Regions from separate parts of the Shewanella sp. 38A_GOM-205m genome, predicted to be linked through region 2. Evidence: predicted binding sites of a transcription regulator. Region 2 holds the regulator's gene; each other region holds the start of a gene.

Region 1 (5,091 bases), on a different contig from region 2:
AAAGCGTTGTTTATAACATTGTCCGAAGCGACCAATTGCCACGAGATATGCTGTTATATCGCAGATGACCTGGAGCTGATTGAGAAAGCTCGGACCATGGGCTTGGAGTCAAAGTTTCTGGATTATTTAAAACAAAGCTATCGGCAAGGTCAGGTGCCATGCGAATGGTTAGGCTAAAAAACAGACTCGCTCTTTCGTATCGGCGGCGTTGCCGGCTTGAGCAGATTTCAGGAGACTTGCTTGATGAAAGTGAAACGAATCGTAGCCAATGTGGCCGCTGCCGACCTGGACGCAGGCCAAGTATTTTATGAATCGATTTTTGGTCTTGAGCTGGTTATGGACCATGGCTGGATTAAAACCCTTGGCTCAGCTGAAGAGATGAAAATTCAAATCAGTTTGGCAACCGAAGGCGGCTCAGGGACGCCGGTGCCAGATCTCTCTATTGAGGTGGACAATCTTGATTTGGTGCTTCATCGGCTGAAAGCGCAAAACATAGAGATTGAATACGGGCCAATCTCAGAGCCTTGGGGGGTGCGCCGCTTTTATATCAGAGATCCATTTGGGAAATTGCTCAATGTACTTCAACATGATCCGGATATACTCCTAACTTCAAATTGAATAGTGGATGATTTTACTTAAATAACCCATTGATTTCACTATGGTAAATCCAGGTGAATTGCTTTTACCCCGGGGCAGAGCGTCGGGCCAATAAGGAATTAAGCAGATGCAGTTACCCATAGAGTATTGCTGGTTGAGAGCGCATAAATTTGCAGGACTCATGCCTTGGTGGTTTATCGATGAACCCGGCGGACCCGGGCTGAGAATGGAATACCAAAAAGAAACCGGGGAGGACTTCTATCCCATCGCCAGGCGGCAAGACAATGACAGCGTGGCCGGGTTTAAAGTGATTGACGGCGAAATACAAAAAGAGCTGGTCTCTGTCCATTTAACCTGGACAGGAAAGCGCGAACAGCAAGGTTTTCCGGCCAGGGCCGTGTACAAGGATATTTTTTCCTGGTTGTCAGAAGAAGTCCTTCCCGAAACGGCTGACTGGGTAAGTGAAGAATTCCTGGCGGAGCTTGAGGAGGAAAATAGATAGCTGCGCTGTGTTTAGTTGCATTGTTTAGTTGCCTTGTTCAATCACCTTGTTCTATCAACTTTGCCCAATCAAGCTTAGTTAATCATGCCATTACCCACAGAGGGTTTGCAGCCGACAGATGACTTGGCTAGAATTACTGTAATTTTATCCAGTAATACTGTTCAGTGACAGTCAAAGGACGCAGTGGATGATCCTCTATATCGCCGAAAAGCCCAGCCTTGGGCGTGCCATCGCCGAGGTGCTCCCCAAACCCCATCGCAAACATGAGGGCTATATCGAGCTTGGCAACGGTGATTGTGTTTCCTGGTGTATAGGTCATCTGCTGGAGCAAGCTGAGCCGGATGCTTACGATCCCGCCTACAAGTCCTGGCAGTTGGAACATCTGCCGATTGTCCCGTCCGATTGGCAGATTAAACCCAAAGCCAGCAGTCGCGGCCAACTCAGTGTCTTGCGTAAATTGGTCAAGCAGGCCAGTGAGTTGGTCAATGCCGGCGATCCTGACCGGGAAGGGCAGTTGTTGGTGGATGAAGTGATTGCCCATCTTGGGGTCAAGGGCGATAAGTTGGCAGCGGTTAAACGCTTGTTGATAAGCGACCTCAACCCGCAGGCGGTAAAACGCGCCCTGGGGCAGATGCGCAGCAACCGCGAGTTTGTGCCATTGTCGACTTCGGCACTGGCGCGTAGCCGAGCCGATTGGCTCTACGGCATGAATATGACCCGTGCCTATACCTTGCAGGGGCGCAAGGTGGGCTATCAGGGTGTGCTGTCGGTCGGTCGGGTGCAAACCCCTGTGCTTGGTTTGGTTGTCCGGCGCGATCTGGAAATCGTGGCCTTTGTGCCCAAACCTTTTTATGAAGTACTGGCCCATCTTAGCACCCAAGAGGGGAGCTGTTTCAGCGCCCGTTGGCAGCCCAGTGAGGCCTGTCAACCTTGGATGGATGAGGAGGGGCGGGTGCTCTCCCGCGGTTTGGCGATGAATGTGGTCGGCAGGATCACCGGCCAACCCGGCCGGGTTGACGAGCTGGAGCGCAAGCAAAGACACCAGGCACCGCCTTTGCTCTACAGTCTGTCTGCGCTGCAGATTGATTGCGCCAAACGCTTCGGTATGAGCGCTAAAGAGGTGCTGGATACGGCGCAGTCCCTGTACGAACGGCATAAATTGATAACCTATCCGCGCTCCGATAGTCGTCACCTGCCCAAGGCGCAGTTACAGCTGGCCCCGACAGTCTTGAATGCCATTACCCAAGGGGCGGCAGAGCTGCTGCAAGGCTGTGAAGCGCCCAATCCCGCCCTTAAGTCCAAGGCCTGGAATGATGCCAAGGTGGACGCCCATCACGCGATAGTGCCTACGGAAAAGACGGCTAACCTCGGTGTGTTGTCACAGCGTGAGCGTCAGGTGTATTTGCAGATTGCCCGTCAGTATTTGGCGCAGTTTTACCCTAATTATGAGTACCTTGAAACCCGAGCTGTGATCGACATTGTCGGAGGTTGCTTCATGGCCAAGGCCAAACAGCCATTGAAACAGGGTTGGAAGCAATTGTTTGGCAAACAAAAAGCCGACGATGAAGCGGAAGATATTCAAACCAGCTTACCTGAGCTGACTCAGGGGCAGATACTGGATTGCCTTAAGGGTGAATTAGTGGAGAAGATGACCCAGGCCCCCAAGCATTTTACCGATGCCACACTGCTGGCGGCGATGACAGGAATAAGCCGCTATGTGAAAGACCCAGAGATCCGCAAAATTCTCAAGGAAACCGATGGTCTGGGCACAGAAGCGACCCGCGCCGGGATCATTGAACTCTTGTTTAAACGCGGCTTTTTGAAACGTCAGGGCAAGAGTATTTTGGCTACCGAGGCCGGTAGCGGGCTTATTCAAAGCCTGCCTGAAGTGGCCACCACGCCGGATATGACGGCGCTGTGGGAAAGTAGCCTGGATGCGATTTGTCACCGTGAGCTTAAATATCAGGCCTTTATGCAACCCTTGACGGCTAAACTGGGCGAGCTTATTGAGCAGGCCAAGGCACAACTGCCTACGGCCTTGAGTGGCGTGAAAAGTACAGGCTTCAAAGGACGTAAACGTCGCAGTGGCGCTTATGCCGGCAAGGCCGGTGCCCCCAAGGGCACAAGCACCAAGAAGAGCACTGGCGTTAAGACCGGAACTGGCAAGCGCAGCTATCGCTCAGCGACCAAGAGCAAAACCAAAGCCCAGTCCGCAACGTCCTGAGAACTTGGGGTTATTTCAAGCGTCGGTATTGGTTGGACAGGGCATGGTACTCGTATCCCAGTGCACTGAGCTTATGCTCGAGCTGGGCAGGTGACAGGTCAAGTTCGTAATAAAGTGCATCTCTGTCCGGGCAGTGCAGTCTCAGTTTCTCATTGACTATGCCCAGCAGTATTTCGGCGGGCAGATGTTGCAGGCTTTCCATATTCCCTCCAGGTGTCAGCGGTTGACTGTTTCATAATGCAATAGAGTTAGCTTGGGTTGCAAATCTTGCCTGAGTATATTTAAAGTTTCATAAAATCAATATCTTAATAAAGCAATTTCATTTTCTATTCCCGGTGGTTTTGCCTTTGTTTTATCCCCCCCTTTTTATCAACTCTTGTTACATCAAGCATTCGTGATGATTCGAACCGAGTCAGCTTTAACCGTATAAAAATCAAACCATTACTCTTGCCTGTGTGGCAGTAGACTCTGCTCTTGTCGATACGCATGCATCTCTTTTGCTGCATAAACTGCTCGCTTGTTACAACGATATTTAATTCTTCTCACGGCATTTAACGCCCGCCAACCGCGATATTTCACGATTTGTCGATCCAGCTCAGGAAACCAGGGGTTGGGATTGGCTTTTTAACAGCTGGCACGCAAACTGCAGCCCTCGAGTAACACATAGAAATATGTCTAATAAATCAGCGTATTAAACGCGTTTTACTTATAAAAGGGTAATGAATATGAACAAGAAGATCCTGGCACTTATGATCCCGGCTATGCTGGCGAGTGGCGCTTCTCAGGCTGTGGAACTGTATAACGATCAGACCAACAGTGTGAACATGATAGGTTGGTTGGGTTTTGCCGCCTTCAATGATGGTCATGAAACCTCTGTTATTGATAACTTCTCTCGCGTAGGTTTCCGTTTTGACCGTCAGGAGCGTAACGGCTGGCGTGCCTTTGCCCACACAGAGTGGGGCATCAACATGGTGACCAGCGATGACGGCCTGATCTACACCCAAGGCCAGGGCGGCGGTCAGATGCGTGCCGAGAAGAACAGTGACTTCTTGTTCAACCGCTTGGGTTATGTGGGTATGGCTCACGATAAGTGGGGTACTCTGACTTTCGGTAAGCAGTGGGGTGCATACTATGATGTGGCTTACACTACCGACGTGCTCAATGCCTTCACAGGTTGGTCTGTAGGTGCCTACACCTTTGGTGACGGTGGCCTGACCGGTGCCGGTCGTGCCGATGCTGCCTTCCAGTATCGCAATACCTTCTTCGGCAAGCTGCATATCGCCCTGCAGTATGCTTCCAAGCAAAATGACGATGTTGCCCTGTTTGACGAAAACGGCGCCGCTCTGAACGATGGCTCCGAGCTGAGCTTTGACTCCAGCTATGGTGCCAGCGTGACTTACTATGTGACCGATAAGTTCAAGGTTCTGGCCGGTTTCAACCGTGGCGACTTTGAAGGCAACCTGGCCGGTGTTGCCGTTGATGATACCAACCAGATCGTCGGTATCGGTGCCCAGTACGGCAGCTTCTACCAGTATGCTCCAGGCCGTGACGCCGATGGTCTGTACGTGGGCTTCAACGCTCACAAGAGCAAGCAGAACGAACTGGTTGGCGGCAGCCTGTACGACTCCACCGGCGGCGAATTCATCCTTGCTTACCAGTATGACAACGGCTTCGTTCCTTCTCTGTTGCTGAGCTATCAGGATCTGGACACAGATGCCAACACCGCCATCCAAGGCGATTGGACCCGCCAGTTTGCGGTTCTGGGTCT
Region 2 (5,091 bases):
AGTCGGGGATGCGTCTGGGCATACCGGCCAGCCCGAGGAAATGCATCGGGAAGAACAACACATTGACCGAAATGACCGAGCACCAGAAATGCCACTTGGCCAAGGTCTCGCTGTACATATGCCCGGTCCACTTGGGTAGCCAGTAATAGGCGGCGGCCATGATGGAGAAGATGGCGCCGGTGACCAGCACATAATGGAAATGGGCAACCACAAAGTAAGTGTCATGGTATTGGAAGTCGGCTGGGGTGATTGCCAACATCAGGCCGGAGAAGCCGCCTATGGTGAAGAGAATAATAAAGGCACAGGCGAACATCATAGGGGCTTCAAAGCTGATGGATCCCCGCCACATGGTGGCAACCCAGTTGAATACCTTGACCCCGGTTGGCACGGCAATCAGCATGGTGCAGTACATAAAGAAGAGTTCGGCAAAGACAGGCATACCTGTGGTGAACATGTGGTGTGCCCACACCAGGAAGGAGAGGATTGCGATGCTGGCGGTGGCGTAGACCATTGAGGCGTAGCCAAACAAAGGTTTGCGACTGAATGCCGGAATGATGGCCGAGATGATGCCGAATGACGGCAAGATCATTATGTACACCTCGGGGTGGCCGAAGAACCAGAAAATATGCTGGAACATCACAGGATCTCCGCCGCCGGCGGCATCGAAGAAGCTGGTGCCGAAGAATTTGTCTGTGAGTACCATGGTCACGGCACCAGCCAATACCGGCATAACGGCTATCAGAAGGAATGCGGTGATAAGCCAGGTCCAGACGAACAGGGGCAGCTTCATCCAGTTCATGCCAGGTGCGCGCAGATTCACTATGGTGACTATCACGTTGATCGCTCCCATGATTGAGCTTATCCCCATGATATGTATTGAAAAAACAAACAAGGCTGTGCTGTCGGCACTATAAGTGGTCGACAATGGGGCATAGAAGGTCCAGCCAAAATTGGGGCCGCCACCTTCCATAAACAATGAGCTAAGCAGGATTAAGAAGGCGAAGGGCAAAATCCAGAAGCTCCAGTTGTTCATCCTCGGCAGCGCCATATCCGGCGCACCTATCATCATGGGGATCAACCAGTTGGCCAGACCGGTAAAGGCCGGCATCACGGCGCCAAAAACCATGATAAGGCCATGAACTGTGGTCATTTGGTTAAAGAAGTTGGGCTCGACCAGTTGCAATCCGGGCTGGAATAATTCAGCACGGATCACCATGGCCATGGCGCCCCCTATCAGGAACATGATGAAGCTGAACCAGAGATAGAGTGTGCCTATGTCTTTATGGTTGGTGGTCAGCAACCAGCGCATGATCCCCTTGGGGGCGTGATGATGCTGGTGTTCCTGTTCAGCGATTTCCTGAACGCCAGCTTCGGCATCTTGACTGAATGAGTTCATCTTCTCCCCCTACTGCCCGTGGTTATTGACGTCGGCGGCTTGCACAGTGTCGCCTGTATTATTGCCCCAGGCATTACGCTCATAGGTCACCACAGCAGCCAGTTCCTTGGCGGTTATCTGTTTGCCGAAGGCCTGCATGGCGGTGCCTGTCTTGCCATGGATCACTATGTCCAGATGGGCAGCGATTGGGCCTATGGCAATAGCACTGCCCTTGAGCGCCGGGAACACCCCTTGAAGTCCGGCGCCGTTGGGCTGATGACAGGCGGCGCAACGCGCCATATAGATCTGTTCGCCAAGCGCCATGGCCTCATCATGGCTCATGGTCTCACTGAGGGCCGCCTGAGCTTCTTCGGCGGCCGTAGCCGCGGCTTGTTTCTGTTCCGCCATCCAGGCGTCAAACTCATCTTCTGCCAGTACCTTCACCACAATCGGCATAAAGCCGTGGTCTTTACCGCAAAGCTCGGCACATTGGCCGCGGTAGATCCCCGGTTTGTCCACCCGGGTCCAGGCTTCGTTAATAAAACCGGGATTGGCGTCTTTTTTGACGGCAAAGGCGGGCACCCACCAGGAGTGGATCACATCATCTGAGGTCATCAGGAATCGGACTTTGCGATTGATGGGCAATACCAAAGGCTTGTCGACTTCAAGTAAGTAGTGCTCGCCCTTGGCTTCCTGGCCTTCTATCTGGGATCTCGGCGTTGCCAATATGCTGAAGAAGTCGATGTCTTCGCCGAAATAGCTGTAGTGCCATTTCCATTGCGAGCCGGTGATCTTGACCGTCAGGTCGGCATCACTGGGATCTTCCATGGCAATCAGCGTTTTGGTTGCGGGGATTGCCATCAGGATCAGGATTAAAAAGGGGATAAGCGTCCAGGCAATTTCTACCTTGGTACTTTCATGGAATTGGGACGCGACTGCCCCTTTGGACTTCCTATGGTTGATCATGGCGTAGATCATCACGCCGAATACGACCAAACCTATGGCGCAACAGATATAAAGAATGATCATGTGCAGGTGATACACCTTGCCACTGATCTCAGTTACCCCTTGAGTCATATTCAAGGGCATATCTGCCTGAGCGCCTGGAGACAACAAGCTGACGCACAACAAGGTCAGCAAAACACACAGCCATTGCTTCACAAGACATCTCCTCTGTCAATTGCATTCGCAACTACAAAGAAGAGTCACACAGTAAGTCTTTGCTCTATGCAAACTCTTCAGTTCCCAAAAAAGCAACGATGACTTCAAAGTGCGGCGGCGGTTTCACTTAGCTCTAGGTATACAGGTGGTGACCACTGTTGCACTTACCGCTGAATATACTCAGCATTTCCGGCGACGGCACCACTCGTTATGAACCGAAATGGGGCGGTCAACCTACGACGAATTGCATGGAGATAACACAATCGTTGTTCTTACATTACTTGTAGATTAAATATTGATCAAGATCACGATGTTTTCTAACTATATGAAAAAAAAGCGTCTGTTAATCCAGAGGTGAATTCTGTGTGAGTAGCATAGCTGCGCGGTTTGCCGCCGATTGACAGGGGAAGGCATTGCACCAAAAAGGCACAGAAAAAAGGCCATCCCAGGGATGGCCTTTAAACACAATCAATGGATGGAGTGGGTAAGTTCGTTGAGGTGGTTATCCACCTCTTTCGCCTGCTGTCCCGTTTCCAACACTATGCCCATGGCTCTGGCGTTACGGGCGACCAGCTGCAATCGGCGGTTATCACGGGCATCCAGGCTGTCTATCCAACTGATCACTGCACTGGAGGTGCCGTTGGTCAGGGCTCTTTCCGTTGCCCACAAGGCTTCTACTTCATCCTTGGTGCGCACCAAGAGTACTCTATCCATTCTGACACCGGCCCTTGCTAAGGTTTCTTTGTAACCTATGCTGGCCGGGGCGTTAATCAAGACTATCCAGCGTCCCTGTTGACTCAATTGCGCCAATTGAGGGCAGAGGCGCAATAATTCCTGACGTCCCTGGCTATGGCTGGCCAAGCTGGAGATACCGGTATGTTGCCAAGGCTGATTGCCGGCAATACCGGTGTCTGTCCACAGGCCTGGGTGTCTTGGGGCGTTGCCAGTCATTATGCTCATAGCCAGTCTCCATTGCGTATTATCCCTACCGCCAGTCCTTCAATGGTCAATGGCTGGAAAGTCAGGTCGACTTTGATTGGGGAGTAAGCCTCGTTCTCGGCATGTAGATAAACCACATTACCTTTCTTTTCAAAGCGTTTCACAGTTACATCGTCTTCAACCCTGGCCACCACGACTTGACCGTTACGGGCTTCCTGTACCTTGTGAACCGCCAGGAGATCACCTTCGAGAATACCTATGTTCTTCATGCTGTCGCCGCGTACCCGTAGCAGAAAGTCGGCATTGGGGTGGAACATGCCAGGGTCGACCTGGTAATACTGCTCAACGTGTTCCTGTGCCAGTATGGGTTCACCGGCGGCAACCTGACCAATCAGGGGCAAGCCTGTTTCTGACTCCGCTTGTTCATCATGAGGCAGGCGAATACCACGAGAGGTGCCTGGCATGATCTCAATACAGCCTTTCTTGGCCAATGCCTTGAGGTGTTCCTCGGCGGCATTGGCGCTCTTGAAGCCCAGCCGGGTGGCAATTTCGGCCCGGGTTGGCGGCATGCCGGTGTCGGCTATATTGCGTTTAATCAGTTCCAGAATCTGTGCCTGGCGCGGTGTCAGTGGTCTCATGGTGATTCCTGTTTTTTCATACAGTACCTGTCAGTATATACAGTATTTTTGTCAGTGCAAGTATTAACCAAAATTGAAACTTTTAGGGAGCGGATAAGTAAGCCATTCGGTGCTTTGGTTTTAACGGCTTGTCTGATGCAGCATGGGGAGTTCAAGGCATTGGCCAGAGGAACTGCCGGGGCCGGTTCGCACCTTCCCTAGCTAAGGTTCAGGAAATTCTGGTATTCTATTGGGCTATTGATTGTGGCTCAGACACTGAAAAAACATGTCCAAACAAGATTCATTCTGGTTTAAATCTCTTCGCTGGCTCCAAAGCAAGCTGGTGCATACCACTGTGGTGCCTCAGGATCCTTTCGCCGATTTGAACCTGGATCCGGCCAAGCCGATGGCCTATGTAATGAAGACGGAATCTGTCAGTGATATTGCGGCATTGGCGGAAGTCACCCGTAAGTTTGGTTTGCCTTGTCCTTATGAGGCACTCAAGGTTGATGATATTACCGTTCCCCGAGTCGTCTGCCTGGAAGGAGCCAAGCCCCTATTCGGCAAGCGCAAGAGCAACAAGCCATTTCTCAGCTGTTTCACTTCTCTGCTGAACCTGCATCAGGCTAATCCACAACTGGATATTCAATTGGTGCCAGTGAGCCTCTATTGGGGCCGCACTCCGGGTAAGGAAGATGACAGCATGCGTGCCGCCGTATTTGAGCGGGAAAATCCCACTTGGCTGCGCAAGTTTCTGATGATCCTGTTTCTGGGGCGCGACAACTTTGTGCAGTTTTCCAATGCCGTGTCGTTGCGGCTGATGGCCGATGAACATGGGACCGACAAGGCTATTGCCCATAAGTTGTCACGGGTGGCCAGGGTACATTTCCGCCGGCAACGCAAGGTGATGACAGGACCCGTGCTGCCCAACCGTCAGGCTCTGTTCAATGAGTTGCTGCGCTCGGAAACGCTGAAAAAGGCGATTAAAGAAGAGGCCGC
Region 3 (5,091 bases), on a different contig from region 2:
TTGTTTATCCCCTCGCTGAGTGCAAACCGTCAATTGGGGATTAGAAAGCCAGGTCCAACTGCTGCAAAGCTTCCTCTGCCGGTGAGTGGCTGTCATCTTGGCTGACCAGCCCGGCAGCCACCCCCAGCAGACGGATGCCACGGCCGTTGGCTCTTTGCAATGCCTGGGTCAGCAAGTCATCCAGCAGGCGCACAGATAACTCACTCGAGCGGGTTTCTATAGTGGTCTGTTTAAAGTCACTGAACTTGAGTTTGACCACCAGCTTATGAATTTGCCTGTCTTTGGCTCCGCGCTCCAGACGGCGGGCCAACTCCTGCACCAACTGTGGCATTACCTGGCGACACTGGGCCAGGGTATGAATATCCTCTGCCAGCGTGGTTTCTACCCCAACAGACTTGCGCTCTCGGTTGATGGTCAGTTCACGCTCGTCTATCCCCTGAGCCCTTTCATAAAGCAAGGTACCAAACTTTCCAAACCGCTGTTGCAACTTGGTCAGCGGCACCTTTTGCACATCCGCGCAGGTATGCAGCCCCATATCGGCCAGCTTCTGGGCGGTGACCTTACCGACGCCGGGGATCTTGATAAGCGGCAGGTTTTTTACAAACTCGGGCAGTGCCTGTGGCGTGACCACATACTGGCCGTTGGGCTTGTTGAGATCCGATGCCACCTTGGCGAGAAACTTGACCGGGGCGATACCTGCCGAAGCCGTCAGGCCGGTTTCCGCCAGGATATCGGCGCGAATAGCCTCGGCAATTAGGGTGGCCGAGCCTTGGTATAACGAGCTATCGGATACATCCAGGTAGGCTTCATCCAGCGACAGAGGTTCAATCAGTGAGGTATAGCGGGCGAAGATGGCCCGGATCTCTGCCGAGACTTCCTTATAGACAGACATGCGCCCGGGGATCAGCAGCAGATCCGGGCAAAGCTTTAACGCATAGGCCGAGGCCATGGCAGAACGAACGCCGAATTTACGCGCCTCATAATTGCAGGTGCTTATCACCCCGCGTCTGTCACTGCTGCCGCCGACGGCCAGAGGTCGGCCACGATATTCTGGAAAATCACGCATCTCCACCGCGGCAAAATAGCAGTCCATGTCGATATGTATGATCTTTCTCAAGCTTGCTTTCCGGATCTCAAAGGGCTCGGTCGAGCCGGACACAAACAGAGTACTGTATAAAAAAACAGTTAACAAGCCAGGATAACGAAAAAGCAGATCAATCGAGAGCAAAAAAGGAGAGCCAGGGCTCTCCTTAATGGATTTAAAGCTCGTCTTAATCGATGCGGAACTGACCTATGTTACGCCCCAGAGCCGTGGCCAACTGTTGGAATGCCTGCATCTGATGTGACAGCTCTTCGCTGGCGCTCAGGGATTCATCGGAGCGGCCACGGACATTTTCAATGTTGCAGGCCACTTCTTCGGCCACCACAGCCTGCTGGCCTATAGCCGCAGTGATCTCCATGGTTTGCAGCTGGATGGCATCCACTGCCGCAGTTATTTCTGTCAGTGCCCTCTCCACTTCCAGAGTCAGACTTTGGCCCTGGTTGGCCTCCATGACTCCGGCTTCCATCACCTGTTCGGCTTGTTGTGCCTGTTGCTGCAGAGTCTGAATAATGCCCTGAATATTGGTCGTGGAGTCCTGAGTGCGGGATGCCAGGGTACGCACCTCATCGGCCACAACCGCAAAGCCCCTTCCCTGCTCGCCGGCGCGGGCCGCTTCAATGGCGGCGTTGAGTGCCAGCAGATTGGTTTGCTCGGCAATGGCGCGGATCACACTGAGCACCTCGCCTATTTCCTCTGAGCTGCTTCTGAGCGCCCGAATAACCCCGGCGGCTTGGTTGACCTGAGTAGAAAGTGAGTGCATTCCCTGACTGGCCTGCTGCACCACATCTGCGCCGTTTCTTGACTGCAACAGCGCCGTCTCGGCAAACTCGGCGGCTCGTTGGGCGCTGGTCGCCATCTCCTGGCTTGTGTGGGCCATTTCGGTAGCGGCTGTGGCCACTGAGGCAATTTCCTGTTTCTGGGCGCTGACAGAGGCCAGTGCGTTGTCACACACTTCAGCCGCGGCGGCAACCCCATTATCCACCCGACCACTGAGTTCACGGGTTTCCAGCAACAGACTCTGCACCTTGGCGGCAAAACGGTTGAATGCCGCGCCGAGACGCCCAAGTTCATCGGCGCGGTTGATTTCAATGCGGCGTGACAAGTCGCCCTCACCCTCGGCGATATCTTCCATGGTGTGCAGCAGGCTATTGAGATTACGCCGAAACGGCAACATCATCAGGAAAACGGTTAACGCCACCAGTAAAATAATCCCCACTGAGACCAGGCTGGTTTGCCAAAGGCTTTGCTTCACCGGTGCCTGAAACACTTCATTGGGCAACATGAACCCCAAATACCAGCGCACTTTGGGATAGTCACCGCGAATGGCAATGTAGCTCACCCGCTGCAACTCTCCCTGATAAGTGACTTCGGCAATACCGGCATCCCGGGTTTGCATTTCACGTTTCAGTTCACTAAAACCCTGATTGTCGCCGCTGAGATTGTCAATAACGGCCGCATCAGAGCCGGCGGGGAACGTTTGATTAAAACCCGGGAAGTAAACCAGCTTTCCCTGCTCCGTCATCAAAAACGCCTGGCCTTCGCCCCGGTATTTGATTGGCGCCAGCAGGTTTTTACCTATGGTATCGATGAGAATATCCATACCGCCTATGCCTATCAGGCGACCATTGGCATCCTTGACTACTGTCTTGACCGTGGCCGAGATTGAGCCGTCGTTGGCATCCACTGCCGGGTCGCCGACAAACAAACCATTTTTGTCTATCGCCTCCTGCCACCAGGGACGTTTGTTGGTGTAGTAGTCGGGATCGCCATCGTAACGGCCATTGAGATCAAAGTACTCGAAGGTATTGGCCGAGCCGAAGAACACCGACTTGATCTCCTTGTCCTGCTCGGAGAAAAAGTGGAAGTAATCCACCAGCTGTTGATAGCCGGGATCGAGGCTGAGATCTGAGCCACGGCTATGGTATTTGGCAAACCAGTTATTGATGGCAGGGTTAGCAAAGACAGAGTGAATAATCTGCCCCTTGGCGTAGAAGTAATTGCCGATTTCATTGGCCTTGAGGGTGATCAGCGCCGATATGTCCTGATCTATGCGGGCACGGGTATCGTCGCTGCTGCTCTTGACCATCACGACGGCCACTATAGACAACAACAGCGCCAGGGCACCGACGATAGCCAATACAAGTTGCAAACTGAGAGAACGTCTTATCTGCTCCATTGCGAGTCCTATTTGTTATATTTTTATTTAAGGAAACCAGCAATGTATCAGAATCTGTTAACAATTTTGAATACTAAATGACAAGAAACAATATAATTTTCTATGTAAACAATCCCCTGCACCAAACCGAAGCAATTCAGTGCCTTATTGCCCAACTCAAGTGCATTCAAATTTAACTCAGGCTCAATGCAACACCAGATAGCAAAAGAGCCGCAATAGCGGCTCCTGTCGTGACGGCTTTGATACCGTTACATCTTGGACTGGATGTAATTCTGTAACCCAACCTTGTCGATAAGGCCCAGCTGTTTCTCCAGCCAATACATGTGATCGTCTTCGGTTTCTTCCAGCAATAGCTCCAACAACTCCCGGCTCTGATAGTCCTTGAGTTGCTCACACAGGGTGATGGCTTCTCTCAAGTTGGCGGCAACCTTATATTCATATTGCAAGTCGTTGTGCAGCATCTCCTGCACATTCTTGCCTATGGTGAGGGCGTCGCGACTGGCAACATCCGGAGTGCCTTCCAGAAACAGGATCCGTGCAATCAACTTGGCGGCATGCTCTCTTTCATCGTCCGACTCATGCTTGATCCGCTCATAGAGCTCATTCAGCCCCCAGTCTTCATACATATGAGCATGCACAAAGTACTGATCCATTGCCGACAGTTCCCCGGTCAGCAGCTTGTTGAGCACATCTATGACTTGCTGATGGCCTTTCATACCTGTCTCCTTATTCTTTCTCAATCTGTGACTGCAGATAGTTCGCCAGTCCGGTCAGGCTTATCAGCTCAAACTGAGCTTCCAGCCAATCCAGGTGTTCCTCTTCATCTTCCAGCAGATCCTCGAGGATATCGCGACTGACATAATCACGCTCAGTCTCACACAGGGCAATGGCATCTCGCAGCACTGTCAGTTGCTCTTCCAGCATCTGTTTGTCACAGGCCAGCATCTCTTCGCTGTGTTCACCTATGCGTAACTTGTCCAACTGTTGCAAGTTGGGCAGGCCTTCGAGAAACAACACCCGCTCGATAAGCTTGTCGGCGTGCTTCATATCCTGAATCGATTTCTTGTAGGCTTTGTGGTTGAGTCCTTCCAGGCCCCAGTTCTTGAACATGCGGGCATGAAGGAAGTACTGATTGATGGCTGTCAGCTCACAGGTCAACACCTTGTTGAGCTGGGACACCACTTTGGGATGACCTTTCATTATCTCGTCCTTTAGCTTTGATTAAACTTGATCCAAGTCAATGTTTCCAGCCTAGCCCAAAGCGGGACGCATTACAAATTAACCTTTAATTTCACAAACTTACAAAAGATAACCATTATCATTTTAACTAAGGTTAGCAAGCTGATTTTAAGCACAAGTGATTAAAAAAGCTCGATATCATCTTCTATCTGTGGCCCCTGGAGCTTGCCTTCTTCCAACAGTTGCCCATAAAACGCCACTTGGTTGCGACCATTGCCTTTAACAAAATACAGTGCGTTGTCGGCCTGATTGAGCAAGGTTCCGGGCTCAACCCGGGGATCTATCCCCACAATGCCCATAGAGATGCGGATCCCGCCCAACCGCTCCTGCTGCAATTTGGCCAGCCTGTGGGTAAACTCCTGACACAGCTTAAGCAAGGCACTGCGGGTACGCGGCGCCGGCAGGATAACAAACTCATCACCGCCAAAACGGAACATGAGATCCTGAGGGTTAAACACCTGCTTCATCAGCGCCGAAACCTGCAACAGGACTTCATCGCCATAGAGGTGGCCGAAGGTATCGTTGATTTTCTTGAAGTAGTCTATATCGAAAATGCAAATCCACAGCTTGAGCT
Region 4 (5,091 bases), on a different contig from region 2:
AGGCACCAACCAGGTCATGCTGCACTTTGAGATCCGCTACCATGGTCAGTCTGTTAATCCACTTAATTATTTACCCAAACGCTGATTGTTTGGGAGCCAAAGTTGGCATATGGAGGATAAAAAGCGATGTAAATTAGTTTGTTAAGGTTTGGGAGAGAATATTATGAGCCGCAAAAATGCTAGCGCACCCGTGGAAGAGCTTGTAGATTTATCCGTAAACGACACGGAAGTGGCGTCGAAGAAGGAAGAAGCTCTGGCCGAAATGGTTCAGGATGACCTGCAAAAGAACTTAGACGCGACCCAACTTTATCTGAGTGAAATCGGATTTTCCCCCTTGCTGAGTGCAGAAGAAGAAGTCTTTTTCTCGCGCAAGGCCCTCAAAGGTTGTGAAAAATCACGCAACCGCATGATCGAAAGTAATTTACGCCTCGTGGTTAAAATAGCCCGCCGTTACAACAACCGCGGCTTGGCACTCTTGGATCTGATTGAAGAAGGCAATCTTGGTCTGATCCGTGCCGTAGAGAAGTTTGACCCCGAGCGCGGATTCCGTTTCTCCACTTATGCCACCTGGTGGATCCGCCAGACCATAGAGCGAGCCATAATGAATCAGACCCGCACCATACGTCTGCCTATTCATGTGGTGAAAGAGCTCAATGTGTATCTGCGTACAGCCCGGGAGTTGGCTCATAAGCTGGATCACGAACCCACAGCCGAAGAGATAGCCGAAAAGCTGGAACTGCCGAGCAGTGATGTCAGCAAGATGCTGAAGCTGAATGAGAGGATCACCTCGGTCGACACCCCGATAGGCGGTGACAACGACAAGGCTCTACTCGATGTGTTGGCGGATGATGATGAGATGACGCCGGATGCCCAGGTGCAGGAAGAAGACATTTCCAATTCAGTGGTTAAGTGGCTCAATGAGCTCAATACCAAGCAAAGAGAAGTGCTTGCCAGACGCTTTGGCCTACTGGGATATGAACCTTCTACTCTGGAAGATGTGGGCTCGGAAATTGGCCTGACCCGTGAAAGAGTGCGGCAAATTCAGGTGGAGGCATTGAAACGCCTGCGCGACATACTCTCCTCTCAGGGGTTGTCGGTAGAGGCCCTGTTCAAGGCCTAAAGCAACTTACCATCCTTTGTAATAAAAAGAAGGGACGCATTGCGCCCCTTCTTTCTTGTATTTACAAGCCACAGCGATAGCTGGAGTAGCGGACTTAGTTTGCCAACGCCTTGAGTTTATAGATTAGGTCCAGCGCCTCTCTTGGGCTGAGTTCATCCGGGTTCAGCCTGCCAAGCAGAAGTTCAAGCTCAGATGGCGGCGTTTCCAGTTGCAGTGTGGCCTGCGCCGGGACATTGGAGTCTTGACCGTGATCGCGACTTTCAAGTTGTTGCAGTTTCAATTTTGCGGCCTTGATCACTGAGGCCGGAACACCGGCCAGTGAAGCAACCTGCAAACCATAGCTCTTGCTGGCGGCCCCCTCCTGCACTGCGTGCATAAAGACTATGCTGTCGCCATGCTCCATGGCATCCAGATGTACATTGGCAACTTGGGGCATCAATTCTGCCAACTGAGTCAGCTCGAAGTAATGGGTGGCAAACAGTGTCATGGCGCCGAGTCGCTGAGCCAGATACTCTGCCGCCGACCAGGCAAGTGACAAGCCGTCATAGGTGGAGGTGCCGCGGCCAATCTCATCCATCAGCACCAGACTCTCTGCGGTCGCATTGTGGAGAATATTGGCCGTTTCTGTCATTTCCACCATAAAGGTGGAGCGGCCCGAGGCCAGATCGTCCGAGGCGCCGATACGGGTGAAGATCCTGTCAACAGGCCCCAGAATCGCCTTATCTGCCGGCACAAAGCTGCCGATATGCGCCATCAGGGTGATCAGTGCCACCTGACGCATGTAAGTGGACTTACCGCCCATATTGGGGCCTGTGACCACCAACATTTTACGCTCAGGGCTAAGAGTTACCGGGTTGGCGATAAAGGGAGCCTGGCTGACTCGCTCAACTACTGGGTGACGCCCGGCTTCAATATGTATGCCCGGCTTATCGCTCAACTCAGGTTGGTTGTAGTTGAGGCTGTCGGCCCGCTCGGCAAAGTTGCTCAGTACATCCAACTCGGCCGCCGCCATGGCAAAGGCCTGCAACTCGCTGAGCTTGGGTAGCAGGAGATCGAACAGCTCGTCCCAAAGCTGTTTTTCCAGTGCCAGCGCCTTGCCCTGACTGGAGAGTACTTTCTCTTCATACTCTTTCAGCTCGGGGATGATATAGCGCTCGGTGTTTTTCAATGTCTGGCGTCTCTGGTAGCTCAGAGGCACCAGTGCCGACTGGCCGCGGGAAACTTCGATATAGTAGCCGTGTACCCGGTTGAAACCGACTTTCAGGGTGGCTATTCCCGTTTGCTCTTTTTCCCTGACTTCCAACTGTTGCAGATAGTCACTGGCGCCTTCACTGAGGCGGCGCCATTCATCCAGTTCGGCATGATAACCATCGCGGATCACGCCGCCATCACGAATGAGTACCGGTGGGTTGTCGACAATGGCCCGCTCCAGCAGAGCGAGTTCTTCAGGGAATTCACTGAGCTGGCGTTTCAAACGGCCAAGCTCGGGGCTTTGCGTGTTTGCCAATAGTTGCTGCAGTTGCGGCAACAGTGCCAGCGCTTGCCGCAGACGGGCAAAGTCTCTCGGGCGGGCGCTTCTCAGAGCCAGGCGCGCCATGATCCGCTCCACATCACCGAGTGCCTTGAGGTCATCATGCAACGGCTCGAACAGACCGCTGGCAATCAACTCCGCCACAGCGGTTTGCCGCAGGCCTATCTGTTGATGATCTCTGAGTGGCTGATGGATCCAGCGCTGCAACATCCTGCTGCCCATGGGGGTCGCGGTTGCATCCAGCACCGAAGCCAAAGTATTGTCCCGGCCACCGGCAAGGTTCACTGTCAGTTCCAGATTCCGCCGGGTGGCGGCATCCAACACTATGCTGTCGCTCTGGTTAAAGCGGGTAATGGCATTGATATGGGGCAGGGCGGTGCGCTGGGTATCTTTCACATACTGCATCAGGCAGCCGGCGGCCTGCAGTGACAGCCTGGCGTCTGTTATGCCAAAACCACGCAGATCTTTGGTGCCAAACTGATCCAGCAACAATCGCATGCTGGTATCCAAGTCAAACTCCCACTCGGGACGACGGCGTTTGCCCTTGATGCCGGCAATCAGGCTTTGTTGGGAAAAGTCTTCGCTGTAGAGCAGCTCGGCAGGTTTGGTGCGTTGCAGCTCGGCCTCCAATGATTCAAGGGTGGCCAGCTCGGCAATCACAAAACGGCCGGAGGCCACATCCAAGGTGGCGTAACCAAAGCCGTTCTTGCCTTCGTAGACGGCGGCCAGTAGGTTATCCTGACGTTCTTGCAGCAGCGCTTCATCGGTGAGGGTTCCGGGAGTCACTATGCGCACGACTTTGCGCTCGACCGGCCCTTTGGACGTGGCCGGGTCACCAATCTGCTCACAGATGGCAACCGACTCACCGAGCTGCACCAGCTTGGCGAGATAACCTTCCACCGCATGATAGGGAATACCCGCCATAGGAATAGGATCGCCGCCACTCTTGCCCCTGGCCGTCAGTGAAATACCCAAGAGCTCGGAGGCCTTTTTGGCATCATCGTAAAACAGCTCGTAAAAGTCCCCCATGCGATAAAACAGCAGCATTTCGGCATGCTGCGCCTTCATCGACAGATACTGGCGCATCATCGGGGTGTGTTTTTCCAAATCCGGGTTATCCATAGGCGTGATCACTGCATTCATGGGAGCTTTCAGATGTTTCCTTGACTGTTTTTCCAAGAGCGGTTGCCCTTTCGACAATGGCGCCAATAGTATCAGTTATTCATCACTGAACCAGTCGTGGGCGGGTAAATTTTATGCTTTCGGTCACAAGTGATTGATCCGCAAGCGGCCTTTAAATAAATTATCACCAGTACTTGATACTGTATGATTGTACAGTATACTAGGTGGCAGATTGGTATTGACGCCAAAGCTCTTAAAAGGAGCGGCAACATAGATTTCAGGCGGCGCATTGCGCCGCAATCAAGAGGGAACAGGAATGAAAATAGATCCAAACAAAGAGAAGGCGCTGAACGCAGTTCTGGGACAGATAGAGAAGCAGTTCGGTAAAGGTTCTATCATGAAGCTGGGTGAAGACAGAACCATGGATGTCGAAACCATCTCTACCGGTTCGCTTTCTCTGGACGTGGCTCTGGGGGCCGGTGGTCTGCCAATGGGCCGTATCGTTGAGATCTATGGTCCTGAATCTTCTGGTAAAACAACCCTGACACTGGAAGTGATTGCCGCGGCGCAGCGTGAAGGCAAAGTGTGTGCCTTTATCGATGCCGAACACGCACTGGATCCTATCTACGCCAAGAAGCTGGGCGTGGATATCGATAACCTCCTGTGTTCTCAGCCAGATACAGGTGAACAGGCGCTGGAAATCTGTGATGCGCTGACTCGCAGTGGCGCCGTCGATGTCATCATTGTTGACTCAGTGGCGGCGCTGACGCCCAAGGCTGAAATCGAAGGTGAAATCGGTGATTCCCACATGGGTCTGGCGGCTCGTATGATGAGCCAGGCAATGCGTAAGCTGGCCGGTAACCTCAAGCAGTCCAACACTCTGCTTATCTTCATCAACCAGATCCGGATGAAGATTGGGGTCATGTTCGGTAACCCTGAAACCACCACTGGTGGTAACGCCCTTAAGTTCTACGCTTCCGTTCGTCTCGATATCCGCCGTACAGGTGCTATCAAAGAGGGTGACGAGGTTGTTGGTAACGAAACTCGGGTTAAAGTGGTTAAGAACAAGATTGCCGCCCCCTTCAAACAAGCCGATTTCCAAATTCTCTATGGTCAGGGGATCAACCGTACCGGTGAGTTGGTTGACCTGGGCGTAGCCCACAAGCTGGTGGAAAAATCCGGCGCCTGGTACAGCTACAAAGGTGACAAGATAGGTCAAGGCCGCGCCAATGCCGGTAAGTTCCTCAAGGAAAATCCTGAAGTGGCTGCCGAAATCGAAGCGGCACTGCGCGCCAAACTGCTCAGCAAAGCAGAAGCG

Evidence for each region. The regulator LexA, encoded in region 2, represses DNA repair genes until DNA is damaged. The targets are predictions, from matches to a motif close to TACTGTATNNNNATACAGTA.
Region 1: N512_RS0116940 (DNA topoisomerase III) is a predicted target of LexA. The motif match lies at 1,234-1,253, and genes of this name have one in related genera.
Region 3: dinB (DNA polymerase IV) is a predicted target of LexA. The motif match lies at 1,168-1,187, and genes of this name have one in related genera.
Region 4: recA (recombinase RecA) is a predicted target of LexA. The motif match lies at 3,972-3,991, and genes of this name have one in related genera.

Annotation. Positions count from the first base shown of each region.
Region 1 is NZ_JADP01000034.1:39,987-45,077, forward strand. Features, by position in the region: gene N512_RS0116925 (hypothetical protein) at 1-177, shown strand, start outside; gene N512_RS0116930 (VOC family protein) at 244-618, shown strand; gene N512_RS0116935 (hypothetical protein) at 725-1,099, shown strand; gene N512_RS0116940 (DNA topoisomerase III) at 1,287-3,323, shown strand; gene N512_RS0116945 (DUF4250 domain-containing protein) at 3,334-3,525, opposite strand; gene N512_RS0116950 (porin) at 4,049-5,091, shown strand, end outside.
Region 2 is NZ_JADP01000026.1:43,814-48,904, forward strand. Features, by position in the region: gene ctaD (cytochrome c oxidase subunit I) at 1-1,396, opposite strand, end outside; partial or broken gene coxB (cytochrome c oxidase subunit II) at 1,415-2,536, opposite strand; gene N512_RS23145 (cell division inhibitor SulA) at 3,005-3,496, opposite strand; gene lexA (transcriptional repressor LexA) at 3,493-4,113, opposite strand; gene plsB (glycerol-3-phosphate 1-O-acyltransferase PlsB) at 4,379-5,091, shown strand, end outside.
Region 3 is NZ_JADP01000005.1:47,512-52,602, reverse strand. Features, by position in the region: gene dinB (DNA polymerase IV) at 41-1,117, opposite strand; gene N512_RS0106125 (methyl-accepting chemotaxis protein) at 1,272-3,278, opposite strand; gene bfr (bacterioferritin) at 3,527-3,994, opposite strand; gene bfr (bacterioferritin) at 4,005-4,478, opposite strand; gene N512_RS0106110 (GGDEF domain-containing protein) at 4,640-5,091, opposite strand, start outside.
Region 4 is NZ_KI912439.1:19,652-24,742, forward strand. Features, by position in the region: gene N512_RS0120520 (peptidoglycan DD-metalloendopeptidase family protein) at 1-85, shown strand, start outside; gene rpoS (RNA polymerase sigma factor RpoS) at 164-1,120, shown strand; gene mutS (DNA mismatch repair protein MutS) at 1,215-3,773, opposite strand; gene recA (recombinase RecA) at 4,090-5,091, shown strand, end outside.